Regions from separate parts of the Luteibacter aegosomaticola genome, predicted to be linked through region 1. Evidence: predicted binding sites of a transcription regulator. Region 1 holds the regulator's gene; each other region holds the start of a gene.
The links. The regulator sigma-54, encoded in region 1, starts transcription at its own class of promoters, with help from an activator protein. The targets are predictions, from matches to a motif close to TGGCACGNGCNTTGC.
Positions count from the first base shown of each region.

Region 2: L2Y96_RS16615 (flagellar basal body-associated FliL family protein) is a predicted target of sigma-54. The motif match lies at 2,001-2,015, and genes of this name have one in related genera.
Region 3: glnA (type I glutamate--ammonia ligase) is a predicted target of sigma-54. The motif match lies at 1,523-1,537, and genes of this name have one in related genera.

Region 1 is NZ_CP095741.1:1,152,473-1,156,834, forward strand. It holds gene hprK (HPr(Ser) kinase/phosphatase) at 1-368, opposite strand, end outside; gene hpf (ribosome hibernation-promoting factor, HPF/YfiA family) at 498-845, opposite strand; gene L2Y96_RS05100 (RNA polymerase factor sigma-54) at 964-2,445, opposite strand; gene lptB (LPS export ABC transporter ATP-binding protein) at 2,556-3,275, opposite strand; gene lptA (lipopolysaccharide transport periplasmic protein LptA) at 3,280-3,894, opposite strand; gene lptC (LPS export ABC transporter periplasmic protein LptC) at 3,857-4,362, opposite strand, start outside.
Region 2 is NZ_CP095741.1:3,734,623-3,738,984, forward strand. It holds gene fliN (flagellar motor switch protein FliN) at 1-70, opposite strand, end outside; gene fliM (flagellar motor switch protein FliM) at 407-1,423, opposite strand; gene L2Y96_RS16615 (flagellar basal body-associated FliL family protein) at 1,440-1,934, opposite strand; gene L2Y96_RS16620 (flagellar hook-length control protein FliK) at 2,136-3,293, opposite strand; gene fliJ (flagellar export protein FliJ) at 3,352-3,777, opposite strand; gene fliI (flagellar protein export ATPase FliI) at 3,777-4,362, opposite strand, start outside.
Region 3 is NZ_CP095741.1:137,333-141,694, forward strand. It holds gene L2Y96_RS00635 (tetratricopeptide repeat protein) at 1-25, opposite strand, end outside; gene L2Y96_RS00640 (HEAT repeat domain-containing protein) at 323-1,345, opposite strand; gene glnA (type I glutamate--ammonia ligase) at 1,579-2,991, shown strand; gene L2Y96_RS00650 (alpha/beta fold hydrolase) at 3,054-4,362, opposite strand, start outside.

The sequences.
Region 1 (4,362 bases):
ACCCGCGGGGCAAGCGTGCGTGCCAGGTGGTATTGCAGGTAGGTGAGCAGCTCGTGGCCGCGCTTGGTGCTTTGCCAGAGTGGGGTATCGGTTTCTTCAGCCACCTCGCGAAGATCCGGCGGGATCGCCTGGTCCTTCGTGACGATGAGTGCAGCCGGTTGGTAGGCGGCGATCTTGTGGATGGCCTCCCAGCGCTGGCGCGAATCCAGGCCGTCGAGGTAGTTGAGCTCCTCGGTACCGATGATCTGCACCTTGTTGGGGTAGATCACGTTGAGGTAGCCGACCAGGGACGGGCGGCGGCTCTGCTTGGTATTCGGCTCCAGGACACGGGATTCGCCCCGCATGCCTGCGACCCAGCGCAAAGCCATGCGTTCATGGACGCCGTCGAAGAGTTGTCGGGCGGTAAGCCGATCCACGCGGGGGTTCCTGTCAAAAAGAAAGCCGGCACACGGGGGTGCCGGCTTGCTTATATTGTGCCACAGGCCCGCTCAGGGGCTTCAGGTGGCGGCGCGGGCCTCGCGGACCTCGCTGTTGTGGTGATCCTTGAGCTTTTCCTTATGCTTCTTCAGCTGGTCGGCCAGCTTTGTGATCATTTCGTCGATCGCGGCATACATGCGGTCGCTGATCGTGCCGTCCTGCTGGCGGGCCAGGCCCTCGGCGTGGAGGCGGGTGCCCGAACAGTGGAGCGTGCCGCCGGCCTTATGCTCGGCCTTGTCCACGGATAACACGACGTCCAGGGCGGTGATGTTGTCGAAAAGGCGTTCGAAGCGGCCAATTTGCTGTTCCACGCGCTCGCGCAGGGCAGGGGTGATCTGGATGTGCTGGCCGCTGATCTGGATTTGCATGACGCCTCCTTCTTACTGAGGGTGCCGCCGCTGGGGCGGCGAGAGGGGAGTGGCGATTGCCGCTCCTGAACCTTTCAAACGTGGGACCGTGATCCTCCGATGGGGTTCCGCGTGTGGCTTAACCGGCTCGCACGCGTTCACTGGAACTGGGGATCCGCATCGCCTCGCGGTACTTGGCCACCGTACGGCGTGCGACCTGAATACCGCGTCGATGGAATTCCTCCGCGAGCGCCTGGTCGGACAGCGGGCGGCGCGGATCCTCCGCCGTGACCAGTTTGCGCAGCATGGCCTGGATGGCCGTGGCAGACGCGCTGCCACCGTCTTCCGTAGCGACGCCGCTTGAGAAGAAGTGCTTGAGCTCGAAGGTACCGCGCGGCGTATGCATGTACTTGCGCGTGGTTACCCTGGAAATGGTCGATTCATGCATGCCCACTTCCTCCGCCACCTCGCGCAGGACCAGGGGGTGCATGGCTTCGGGGCCGTAATCGAGGAAGGCGCTCTGCCGACGGACGATGACCTCGGCGACCTTGGTCAGGGTCTCGGCGCGCGACTGCAGGCTCTTCAGGAGCCAGCGGGCCTCCTGCAGCTGGCCCTTCATCCACGTGGCGTCATCGCCGCGGGCACGGGCGATCAGGTTGCAGTAATGCTGGTTGAGGCCTAGCCGGGGCTGGGCATCGGGATTCAGGCTGACCCGCCAGCGGCCGTTCTCACGCCGCGCGTAGACATCGGGCGCCACGTATTCCACCGGGGTGGCGTCAAGCGCCGCGCCCGGGCGGGGATCGAGGCTGCGGATGAGCGAGGCGGCCACGGCGACATCGGCCTCGGCCGCCTTCAGGCGCCGGGCGATCTTGCTGGTGTCGTTGCGGGCCAGCAACTCGATTTCGTCGGTGACGATGCGTACCGCCAGGTTGCGCTGGGGCGTCTCGTCCGAGAACTGGCTCAGCTGGCAGAGCAGGCAATCGCGCAGGTCGAGGCTGGCAATGCCCGTGGGGTCGAAGCGCTGGATGCGCTTGCGCACCGCCTCGATCTCGTCGAGGTCGCAATGGAACTCGCGCAGGGCGCTCTGCACCGCCTCCAGGCCGTCACGCAGGTACCCGTCCTCATCCAGCACGTGGATGATCGCGGTGGCGATCGCATGGTCGCGCGGCGTGAACTGCGAGAGGTTGAGCTGCCATTCCAGGTGTTGCTGGAGGCTTTCCGGCGCGGCGTTCTGGGGCTCGAAGCCTTCTTCATCGCCGCCGCCGTTACGCGACGGCGCGCCGGCGTAATCCCCCGCCTCGCCGTGGAAACGGTCGTCGTCCCATTCAGGGGCGAGATCCTCGGAAGGCGACGCGGTGGATTCTTCCTCGCGGGTGGCCTTGGCGGGCTGCTCGTCGCGGGCCCGGTATTCCATGGCCTCGTCGAAGCTGGCGGATTCTTCCGCAGCCTCGGGCTCGGATTCGGCATCTTCCGCGAACTCGAGGAGTGGGTTGCTTTCCGCTATCTGGCGGAGTTCGGCCTCAAGCTCCAGCTGCGACAACTGCAGCAGGCGGATGGCCTGCTGGAGCTGTGGCGTCAGCGTGAGCTGCTGATGCAGGCGAAACTGAAGTCCAGGTTTCATTACCTTCGCAAGATCGGGTTACAACCCATCGTAACCCCACGCGGCCCTTTGAAACCAGCGCCCCGCATGTCTAGGCCAGCTGGCCGATTCTGCGCAACCTGTGCCGCGCGTTAAATCCGGAATTCACGGCCCAGGTACACCTCGCGGACTTTTTCGTCAGCCAGGATGTGCTGGGGCGTGCCGCGCGAAAGCACTTCACCATCGTTGAGGATGTAGGCGCGGTCGCAGATGCCGAGCGTTTCGCGGACGTTGTGATCGGTGATGAGCACGCCGATGCCACGTTCCTTAAGGTGGCGCACGATGCGCTGGATCTCGCCCACCGAGATGGGGTCGACGCCTGCGAACGGCTCGTCGAGGAGCATGTAGCGCGGACGCGCGGCGAGGGCGCGTGCGATTTCCACGCGTCGGCGCTCGCCACCTGAAAGGCTGATGCCCTTCTGTTCGGCGATGTGCGAGATCTTGAGTTCGTCGAGCAGGCTTTCGAGTTCATCCTCGCGCTGCTTCTGCGTCATGTTGTCGCGCAGTTCCAGCACGGCCAGGATGTTGTCGGACACGCTGAGGCGGCGGAACACCGAGGCTTCCTGCGGCAGGTAACCGATGCCGAGCTTGGCGCGCGAGTGCATCGGCAGGCCGGTGATGTCCTGCTGATCGAGCTTGATCTGGCCCGCGTCGGCCTGGATCAGGCCCACCACCATGTAGAAGCAGGTGGTCTTGCCGGCGCCGTTGGGGCCAAGCAGGCCCACGACTTCGCCTTCGCGAATGGAAAAAGCGAAATCACGCACTACCTGGCGGGCGCGGAACCGCTTCTGCAGGCCTTGGGCTGAAAGCATCGGGTCAGGGCTTCTTCTGGGTGTCGGCAGGGGCGGCGGGCGGCGTGGCCGGTGCAGCCGGTGCGCCCGGCTTGGCGGCCGGTGCGGCGCCTGGCTGGGTCTTCGGCTGGAAGGTCATGTGCACGGTGGCTTCACCGTTGCTCTCGCCCGTCATCGTGCTGTCGTTGGTGTTGTAGGTGAGCTTGTCGCCATCGGCCGTGCCCTTGGTGGGCTGGTCGATGTGGGCATTGGTGGTCAGGATCGCGATGCCCGTATCGTTGTGGTAATCGATGTTCTTGGCATGGCCGTGCATCCAGTTGCCGTCATCGTCCTGCTGCTGCACCGTCGCCGGGCTGCCGTCGATGACCGCACGCGTCACCTGGTTCTGGTCGTCGAAATACACCGTGGCCTTCGCGCCCGTGACCTTCAGCGTGCCCTGGGTGATCACCACATTGGTGGTGTAAATCGCGATGCCCTGGGGCTGCTGGCGGCCATCGAAGCTCTTGGCCGTCACGTCCATGATCTGCTGGCGATCGGATTGTTTCGCCATGGCCGGGGTGGCAAGCGCGAGGAGCGCCACGCCGCAGGCCGCGAACAGTGCCTTAGCGCTTGCGTGGCTGGTACTGGGTGTGGACTGCATCGAGGAGCTCCAGGTGCTTGGTATCGAGGTTGGCGCGCATGCCAATGCCGTTCATTGTAGAGGTTCCCTGCACAATGCGGGCTGCCTCGGCGGTCTCTAGCCGGTTTTCCTTAGGCCACGCCGTGACCTCGGAGGTATCGATGCTGGCCGGCGGGTTGGTATCGAACGCCACGCGGTCCATATGGACCAGGCCCTGCAGCTTGAGCAGCGTGCCGTCCTTGTTGACCCAGCCGTACTCGGAGTGGCCCGTCCACGGCGGCGCCGTGGTGTCCTTGGTCGGCGGCAGCACGAACTTCGGAGCGTTGATATACAGCGATTCGTCGCCTTCGCGCCGCTCCAGATGGGGCGCGATGAGCTTGAAGGCAGCCTGGCCTTCCTCGTTGTACGAGTCCAGGTCGAAGTTGGTCAGGACGTAGCCCGAGCGCGGCGGGCCGATGAAATCATCGACCTTCTTCTCGGGGGCGACCC
Region 2 (4,362 bases), 2.5 Mb from region 1:
TGCCCAGACCGAGGTTCTTGGTGAGATCGGCGGCGCCGTCGACGGGTTCGAGGATGGTGGGATCGTTCATGGCCGGGTATCCGTTGCGTTACAAGATGACCTAACCAAGAAAGCAAACGGCGTGCCATGCTTTTGGCGCGCGGCGGACGAGCGTTTTCCGTCGTAATTTCAGGCGATTAGCCAGGCACCACCCTACCCTGCGCAGCCCCTCCCCCACCCTCTCGCCGGAAACCTGACGCTCGACGGCAGTTAGTCACCATGACGGTCATTTGACGTCACGGAAGGCTCTGCCGAAAACGCGCAGGAGCCCACCCTGTGGGCGACATCTTTTGCGAGAGCCCACAAGGTCCTGTGGCGGCTGTGCGAAAGGCGTCGCCCACAGGGTGGGCTCCTACGTTGGGGTCGCTCAGGCGGGTTCGGGCGTGGCGGGGGTGGCGATCGACGGCTTGGGGGCGCCACGGCGCATGTGCGATTCGAACTGCACGGCCTTGTTGCCAGCGGCGTTGGCCATCCGGCCACGGAAGATCGGCACGTCTTCGGCAAAGACCGTGGCGAGATCCGGCAGGCTGATCGGAATGATGTCGCCCTTGCGCAGGTGCAGGAAGTCGCCAATGGTGAGCTTGGCTTCCGCCAGCATGGAGGTGAGCTCCACTTCGGCATCCAGGATTTCTTCGTGCAGGTTCTGGATCCAGCGCTCATCGCGCTCGGCCCGGTCGCTCTGCACGCCGGCATCCAGCAGCTCGCGGATCGGCTCCACCATGGAATACGGGAGGGTGAGGTGGATTTCGCCACCACCACCATCGAGCTCCACGTGGAAACGCGACACCACCACGGTTTCGGTGGGGCTCACGATGTTGGCGAACTGCGGGTTGATCTCGGAATTCAGGAACTCGAACTGCATCTTCAGCACGGGCGACCACGCCTCGGCCATGGCGGCAAACGCCTCGGCCAGCACGATCTGGATTACCCGGTTTTCGGTCGGGGTGAAATCCCGGCCCTCGATACGGGCGTGGAAACGCCCATCGCCACCGAAGAAATTGTCGATGACCGTGAAGACCAGGCGCGGCTCGAACACCATGAGGGCCGTGCCACGCAGCGGTTTGATCCGGACGAGGTTGAGATTGCTCGGCACGGCCAGCGAATGGACGTACTCGTTGAACTTGGTCATCTTCACGCCAAGGACCGAGACCTCGCACGATTTCCGCAGCACGTTGAACAGGTTGGCGCGGAAATAACGCGCGAAACGGTCGTTGACCATTTCGAGGGTCGGCAGGCGGCCGCGAACGATACGGTCCTGCTGGGTGAAGTCGTAATCGGCGACCGAGCCAGGCGGCGGTGGCGGCTCGACCTCCGTCTCGACGGAGCCGCCTTCCACGCCCGCCAGGAGGGCATCGATTTCTTCCTGGGTGAGGATGTCGCTCATGGCCGGACGGCTCCCGTCACTGCATGATGAAGCTGGTGAAATACAGGGCGTCGACGCCCGGGCGGCCGATCTTTGCCTTCAGCACGCGCTGGACTTCGGCGAGGGCAGCGGCCTGGAGCTTCTGCTTGCCCTTCACATCGGAGAGCGCCTTCACGTCCTGCGCGGAGAACAGCATGAGCAGGGCGTTGCGGATCTCCGGATCAGCTTCCTTGGCGGCGGCGATCGCCTCGGGGTCGTGCGACATCACGTTGACGCCCACCTGCAGGAAACGCAGGGCGGTGTCATCCTGGAAATTAACGACGAAGGCCGGATCCAGCTGCAGGTAAACGGCAGGCTTGGCCTTGGCGGCATCCGCGGCGGCCTGTTCGGCGCTCTTGGGGTGGCCACCTTTCAGCATGAAGAAGGCACCGGCGCCGCCCGCGGCGAGCACCACAAGCGCGCCCACGATCAGCAGCAGCTTGCCCTTGCCCTTCTTCTTGACTTCTTCGCCTTCTTTTTTTGCCGTGGCCATGCGGGTGGAACCTCTTGATGCGGATGCGGTGTGTGGCTGGCCCATGGGGGCCCCGCAGGTATTGTTGCAAGCGGCGTGCCATCAAGCCCAGTAGGGAAAGGCGATCCAGACCCCGCTTTTAAAGGGTTTTTCGGCCAACCTGCCCTCATGACGCTGTAGGCGGAAAATTGACGCGTGACGTCATTACGTCACGCAAGCGCGTCACGCCACTTCGTCGACCAGCCCGCGCGAGACGCGCGAGGTCGCGGCAGTCACCAGCGTGTCGCCCGAGCCGTCGGCATCGCCCGTCGAGCTACCGCCCTGCCCCTGGCCCTGGCTGCCGCCCTGCTGCTGCGCGTTGCCCTGGTTCACCTCGGCCTGGCCGAGGGAAAGGCCGTGATGGGCCAGCAGCGTGTCCAGGTTCGAAAGCGTCTGCTGCACGGCGTGCACGGCCGCCGGGTGCTGGGCCATGATCGCGACGTTCACCTTGCCGCCGTCCACGTTCACGCGCACATCCATGCTGCCAAGTTCTTCGGGGTGCAGCTTGATGCGCGCTTCCTTGACGTCACCGGCCGCCGAACTCATCCACGCGATCTGCTCGCCCAGTTCCTGGCTGAACTGCGGGGACGTTGCGGCCTGCGTTGCCTGAAGCTGCACAGGGCCGGTGAGCTGGTCCGGTGCCTGGGTGTGGGCAAGCGGCATCGGGCCAATGTTCGCGGGATCAACACCCTTGGTGTCGTCCTTTGTCGCGCCAGCGACCGCCCCCTCCGTGGCGAGGAGCGTTGCAAACGGCGAGGTACCCAGCTTCGCGGTGTCCGCCGTGCCAGTGGCCGTCGCGGCCGCGTTCGCCGTGAGGGCGTTCAGGCCATCCGGCTTCGCCGCGGCCGCGGCATCTGCCGCATCACCCTTGGCGCCGGTCAAGGCGGCCAGTGCGTCGGCACCCTTGCCCGTCACCGCATCTTTAACGAGGCCAAGGCCCTTCGCCAAAGCCTGCGTCGCCGGGACCGGCACGCCGATGAGCGCAAGCATCGATGTGGCGAGCGAGGTGTCGTCACTATCCTTCTTGCTGTCGTCGTTCTTGTCGGCGTCGTCATCCTTGCTCGCCTTGGTATCGCTCTTCTTCGTATCCGACGAGCTCTTCGCCGACGTATCGGAGCTGCTATCGGAGGACGACTTCTTCGCCGAGGTATCGTGGTGCGAGTCGTCCGCCTTGTGCGTGTGCGCATCCGCGCGCGCGGCACCCAGGGCATGGTCAAAGCTCTTCTGCGGCGCCGACGTATCGGTGGCGCTGGACGACGACGCTGCCGAAGGCGCAGGCGCCGCCGCATGCGTGGTGGCCTGGGGGCGCGCGGCGTTGAGGAGAAGCGAGGCGTTGTTCATGCGTTTGGCTCGATAAGGTCGATCAGGGGGAGGCGTGGCGTGATGCACGGCATGCCTCTCACCGGGGATTGCGGCGATATTGGGAACGTTCGTCGGCCTGTTCCTGCTCGCGACGGTCCTGCGATTTCCGTTCCTGCTCGCGATATTTGGTCGTCACCGAATCCAGCGCCTTGGCGCGGCCACGGGCTTCGCTCCAGTCGGTGCGCGCTCGCTCGAGGGCGCGCTCACGGCGCTGCACCTCGCCCAGCTGCTGCACGATCGCCATATCGATTTTCTGCAGGAACTGCTGGCGGTTAAGCAACTCGGCCACGCCGATGCCCGAAGGCATTTCCGCGTATTCATTGCGGTAACGGCGCAGCTCGACCAGCTGCTGCTCCGCGTCGGCCACGGCGCGCTGCTGGGTCGCCAGCATGCGCGTCGCCTCTTCCGCCTTCTCGGCGGCGAGGTTCACGACAGGCTGGAGGCGATCGGCGCGCGACGGCATCAGCCAGCCCTCGCGACGTCAGCCAGGCCGGCCTCGGCGTCATCGAGATTCACCGGCTCGTCAGTCTCCTGCTGGAGGAAGGCCGAGAGTTTCGGGTACAGCGCGATGGCCTCGTCGGTGCGGGGATCGCTCCCCTGCTTGTACGCACCCACGGCGATCAGGTCACGCTGCTGGCGGTACGCGGAATACACCTGGCGGAAGCGCTGCGCGGCCCGCATGTGGTCCTTGCTCACCACCGAGGGCATGACGCGGCTGATGGACGCTTCGATATCGATAGCCGGGTAGTGGCCGGCCTCGGCCATATCGCGCGAAAGGACGATGTGGCCATCGAGGATGGCGCGCGCCGAGTCCGCAATGGGATCGTGGCGGTAGTCATCGCCCTCGGTCAGCACGGTGTAGAACGCGGTAATCGAACCACGGCCTTCGGCATCGTTGCCTGCGCGCTCGACGAGCGCGGGCAGCATGGCAAACACGGACGGCGGATAACCCTTTGTCGCGGGCGGCTCGCCGATGGCCAGTGCGATCTCGCGCTGCGCCTGGGCATAACGGGTCAGCGAATCCATGAGCAACAGGACGCGCTTACCC
Region 3 (4,362 bases), 1.0 Mb from region 1:
CCGGGCAGGTAGTCCGTACATCCATGTGCTTCCCCTGTGGGATCTGTCCCCGGCAGCCATCATATACGCGAGCGGCTCTCGTGCCGTGACACAGATCCCGCATCCTGACGGCGCTTCGGCAGATGCCTTACCGGATGCCTGTTTGACCTATTTACAGTGGCTCTCCGCCTGACGAATCCTGCGGCCAAGCCCATGATGGTCCTACAGGGGAAATGTCGATGACACGAGAGCTCGCCACGGCGGGCTGCGCGTCCGGCCCCAAAAAGCCCGCGCCGCCGATCGCCGGCGAGCCGGCGTTGGCCGTGGCGCCCATGGCGCGCGTCTAGCCCACTCGCTGGCGCCACTCGCCGTGATGCGTATCAGGACAGGTCGCCATCGAAAACTTCCCATCGCCCGATAGCAGGATATCTGCACGGGGCAAGACGATGCGAAGCCGCCCGGGTTCGGCGACGGCCCCGTACGGTGCGTAAGGAAGATGACGCCACTGGATAGCCTGCCACCGGCCCGAAGCGTTGCGTTCGACTCGGTAGACATCGCCGCGCACCCAGCCCATGTGGGCCAGCCCGGTCACCGCCACGATATGGCTGCCCAGGGTCGCGATCCCCTGGACGTTCATTTCGCCGATCTTCTGCACACCGCCGTGGCCGTCATCGAAGAACAAGCCGCCGCCGAATTCGCCGTTGTCGATACCGTACAAGCGGCCGCCTTCGACGGTCAGGGTGGTCGGCACCATGGGGCGCTCTGTCGTCGGGCAGCCCGTTGCGTAGTACAACGAACCAGGGAAAATCCAATCCGTGCGTACGAATGGCGCTAGTGGCGCATGCGTCTCGATCTGGTCGATCGCCTTGCTCGCGACCTTCCGAACCGGTGGATACCAGTAGGATCGCGCCGCCTCGCGCAACGCGGGCAGCGCGGCACGGTCTCCAAGGCGGCCAAGGGACATCGCCGCATAAGCGCTGGTGGCCGCATCCGTTTCATCCGAGAGCGCTTCTTGTAGTCGCTTACGCGCGGGTGCGTACTGCATGAAGCCTAGCGCCGCCGCCGCCATGGCCCGGAGGTAAGGGCGAGGACTAGCGAGCAGGGCGGTGACTGTTTCGCCAGCCTCGGGGCCTGCTGCCGGCCCTAAAGCGGCCAGTTCGAAAAGTTCGCTGGGGTAGTCGTCGATCGGGTCGGTCGACGGGCTGCGTAAGTGTGCGACGAGCGACGCGATGTCAACGGGTGGTTCGGGGGCACCGCCTATATCGATGGGCGGTAGCGTCTGGGCGCTTGCCGTCAGGCTTACGAGGCAGGCGGCGAGAATGAGTGGCTGGGTGAGTTGGCGGCGCCAAGCCGATAGGTCATCCATGACGAGCCATTGAGTCGGAGAATGGCCGCAGCATAGCCCTTGCCGTCGCCCTTCAGCGCAGCCGATATGGTGCATCGTGCGGTCGAATGCACCGATATGGTGCAACCCTGCACGTGTCATTTAGGCGTTCTATGATGCCGGGGCTTGTTCCAGGCCGGTCCGTCGCTCCGGAGCCGCTGGCATAGCGATTGCTATAAGCCCTGCGCCCACATACCTAATACCGAGGTTTGCCCATGTCCGCCGCTTCGAAAGTGCTGAACCTGATCCAGGACGAGGAAATCGAGTTCGTCGACCTGCGCTTCGCCGACATGCTCGGCAAGCACCACCACGTGACCTTCCCGTCCCACCAGATCGACGAAGGCACCTTTGAAGACGGCAAGATGTTCGATGGCTCGTCGATCCCCGGCTGGAAGGGCATCAACGAGTCCGACATGGTGCTGATGCCGGACCCGGATACCGCCCACCTCGATCCGTTCAGCGCGCACAAGCAGCTGATCCTGCATTGCGACGTGCTCGAGCCGAGCACCATGCAGGCCTACGGCCGCGACCCGCGCTCGATCGCCAAGCGCGGCGAAGCCTTCCTGAAGTCCACCGGCATCGCGGATACCGCGTTCTTCGGCCCGGAGCCGGAGTTCTTCATCTTCGATTCGATCCGCTGGCAGAACGACATGGGCCGCGTCTTCTACGAGATCAACTCGGAAGAAGCCGCCTGGTCGTCGCGCTACAAGTACGACGGCACCAACACCGGCCACCGTCCGGGCGTGAAGGGCGGCTATTTCCCGGTGAGCCCGGTCGATAGCCTGGGCGATCTGCGCGCCGATATGTGCAAGGTCCTCGAGTCGCTCGGCCAGGTCGTCGAAGTGCACCACCACGAAGTCGCGAACGCGGGCCAGTGCGAAATCGGCACCCGCTTCAACACGCTGGTGAAGAAGGCCGACGAACTGATGACGATGAAGTACGTCATCAAGAACGTCGCCCACCAGGCGGGCAAGACGGTCACCTTCATGCCGAAGCCGATCGTTGGCGATAACGGCTCGGGCATGCACGTGCACCAGTCGCTGTCGAAGAACGGCGAGAACCTCTTCGCAGGCGACCTCTACGGCGGCCTGTCGCAGACGGCGCTGTGGTACATCGGCGGCATCTTCAAGCACGCCAAGGCCATCAACGCGTTCGCCAACTCCACCACCAACAGCTACAAGCGCCTGGTCCCGGGCTTCGAAGCGCCGGTGATGCTCGCCTACTCGGCGCGTAACCGTTCGGCGTCGTGCCGTATCCCGTACGTGGCCAGCCCGAAGGGCCGCCGCATCGAAATCCGCTTCCCGGATCCGATGCAGTCGGGCTACCTGACCTTCACCGTGCTGATGATGGCTGGCCTCGACGGCATCCTGAACAAGATCGACCCGGGTGCACCGGCCGACAAGGATCTGTACGATCTGCCGCCCGAAGAAGAGAAGAACATCCCGCAGGTGTGCGCCAGCCTCGACGAAGCGCTCGCCGCGCTCGACAAGGATCGCGACTTCCTGAAGGCCGGCGGTGTGTTCACCGATGACTTCATCGACGGCTACATCGCGCTTAAGATGCAGGAAGTGACCCGCTACCGCGCGAGCACCCACCCGCTCGAGTTCCAGATGTACTACGCGATCTGATCGCATTCCTCGGGGTGAGGAATAGGAGGGGAGCTTCGGCTCCCCTCTTTTTTGCTTTCGGCTCAGAATTCGTCGTGTTCCTGTAGCGGAGGCTCGTCAACGGCCACAGGTGCTGTCGGCGGACGCGGCGTGCCGGGTAGCGCTTCCGCGGGATTTTCATTGGCATCGCCGCAGGCGAATACCCGCGACCGGGATTCAGGTAACGCGCCGCTCAGCAAGTAAGTCGCCGCCGTACGCTCGATGCAACCGGAGGTCGTGAAATTGAAGATGCCGTGCTGCTTCGATTCGCGGACGAGAAGCATGCGTGCGTTGGGGAAAGCATCGAGGATGAAGCTGCCTCCGGCTAACGGGGTCGAGGTGTCCTTCTCGGACTGGATCAATAGGAAAGGAGGCGCGTTGGCCAGTATCGAGAGATCGGGCTGGCGTGCACTGTGCCCACCCCAGTGCGTGCAGGTCAGTTCTTCAAGGATCTCGCTACCGTTGAAATGGATGAAACGCGATGCGTACTGACGCAGGCTTTCACGAATGGTCGCGTCGTCGCGTCCCCACGGCGCATCGTTACACGCCGTGATGATTCGTACCGAGTCGCCCTCAGGACCCAGGCCATAACTCGCACCGGCCTGGGGCGGTGTGTAGAGAATGCTCGATAGCTGCGTCGCCTCCCAGCGAATACGCGAGTCCAGGATAGGCTCCGTGCTGAAGCGGGCACGGCGGATGAGTCGGCTCATCGCCGTGAGATCCGCAGGGGCTGAGCGTTCCAGCCATCCGGCGACGTGTAAGGCGGCGGCAAGCCGGGGTGTCGAATCCAGCCACCCCGTCCACGCGGCGCGTGCCCGTGCCGGAATCTGTTCGACCGCAACGGCGACGTCATCCGCCGATGAGCCAAGACCGAACCGCGAAGGTTCGCGCAGGAGCGGTGCCAGCACGTCATCGTCGAACTCACGTTGTCGCGCGACCTGCGAAAGGCGAAGTGCCGTCCGGTAGTCATGGGTGAAATCCATGCTGGAATCGAGCAGGAGCCTGCCGGTATGCGCCGGGTAGGTAGCGGCGTACCACGCGCCCACACGGCCTCCGTAAGAGATGCCATAGAAATTCAGGCGCTCATCGCCCAAGGCTCGCCGCACGGCATCCATGTCGTGCACATGCTGTTCGGTATTCACGTAGCGCACGCTCGGAAAGGCGGGAGACAAGCATGCGTCGGCCACGGCCTGGGCGTCATCGACCGCCTGCGCCCAGTTGGCATCGCTCTGATCGGTGGGAAGAAACGCGTGGCGTGGCGGCAGCCCGCTAACACAGCGGATGGGCTCGCTGCCGTCGAGGCCACGGGGGATTACGGCGATCAGATCGAACCGCTCCGCGAGACGGCGCTTG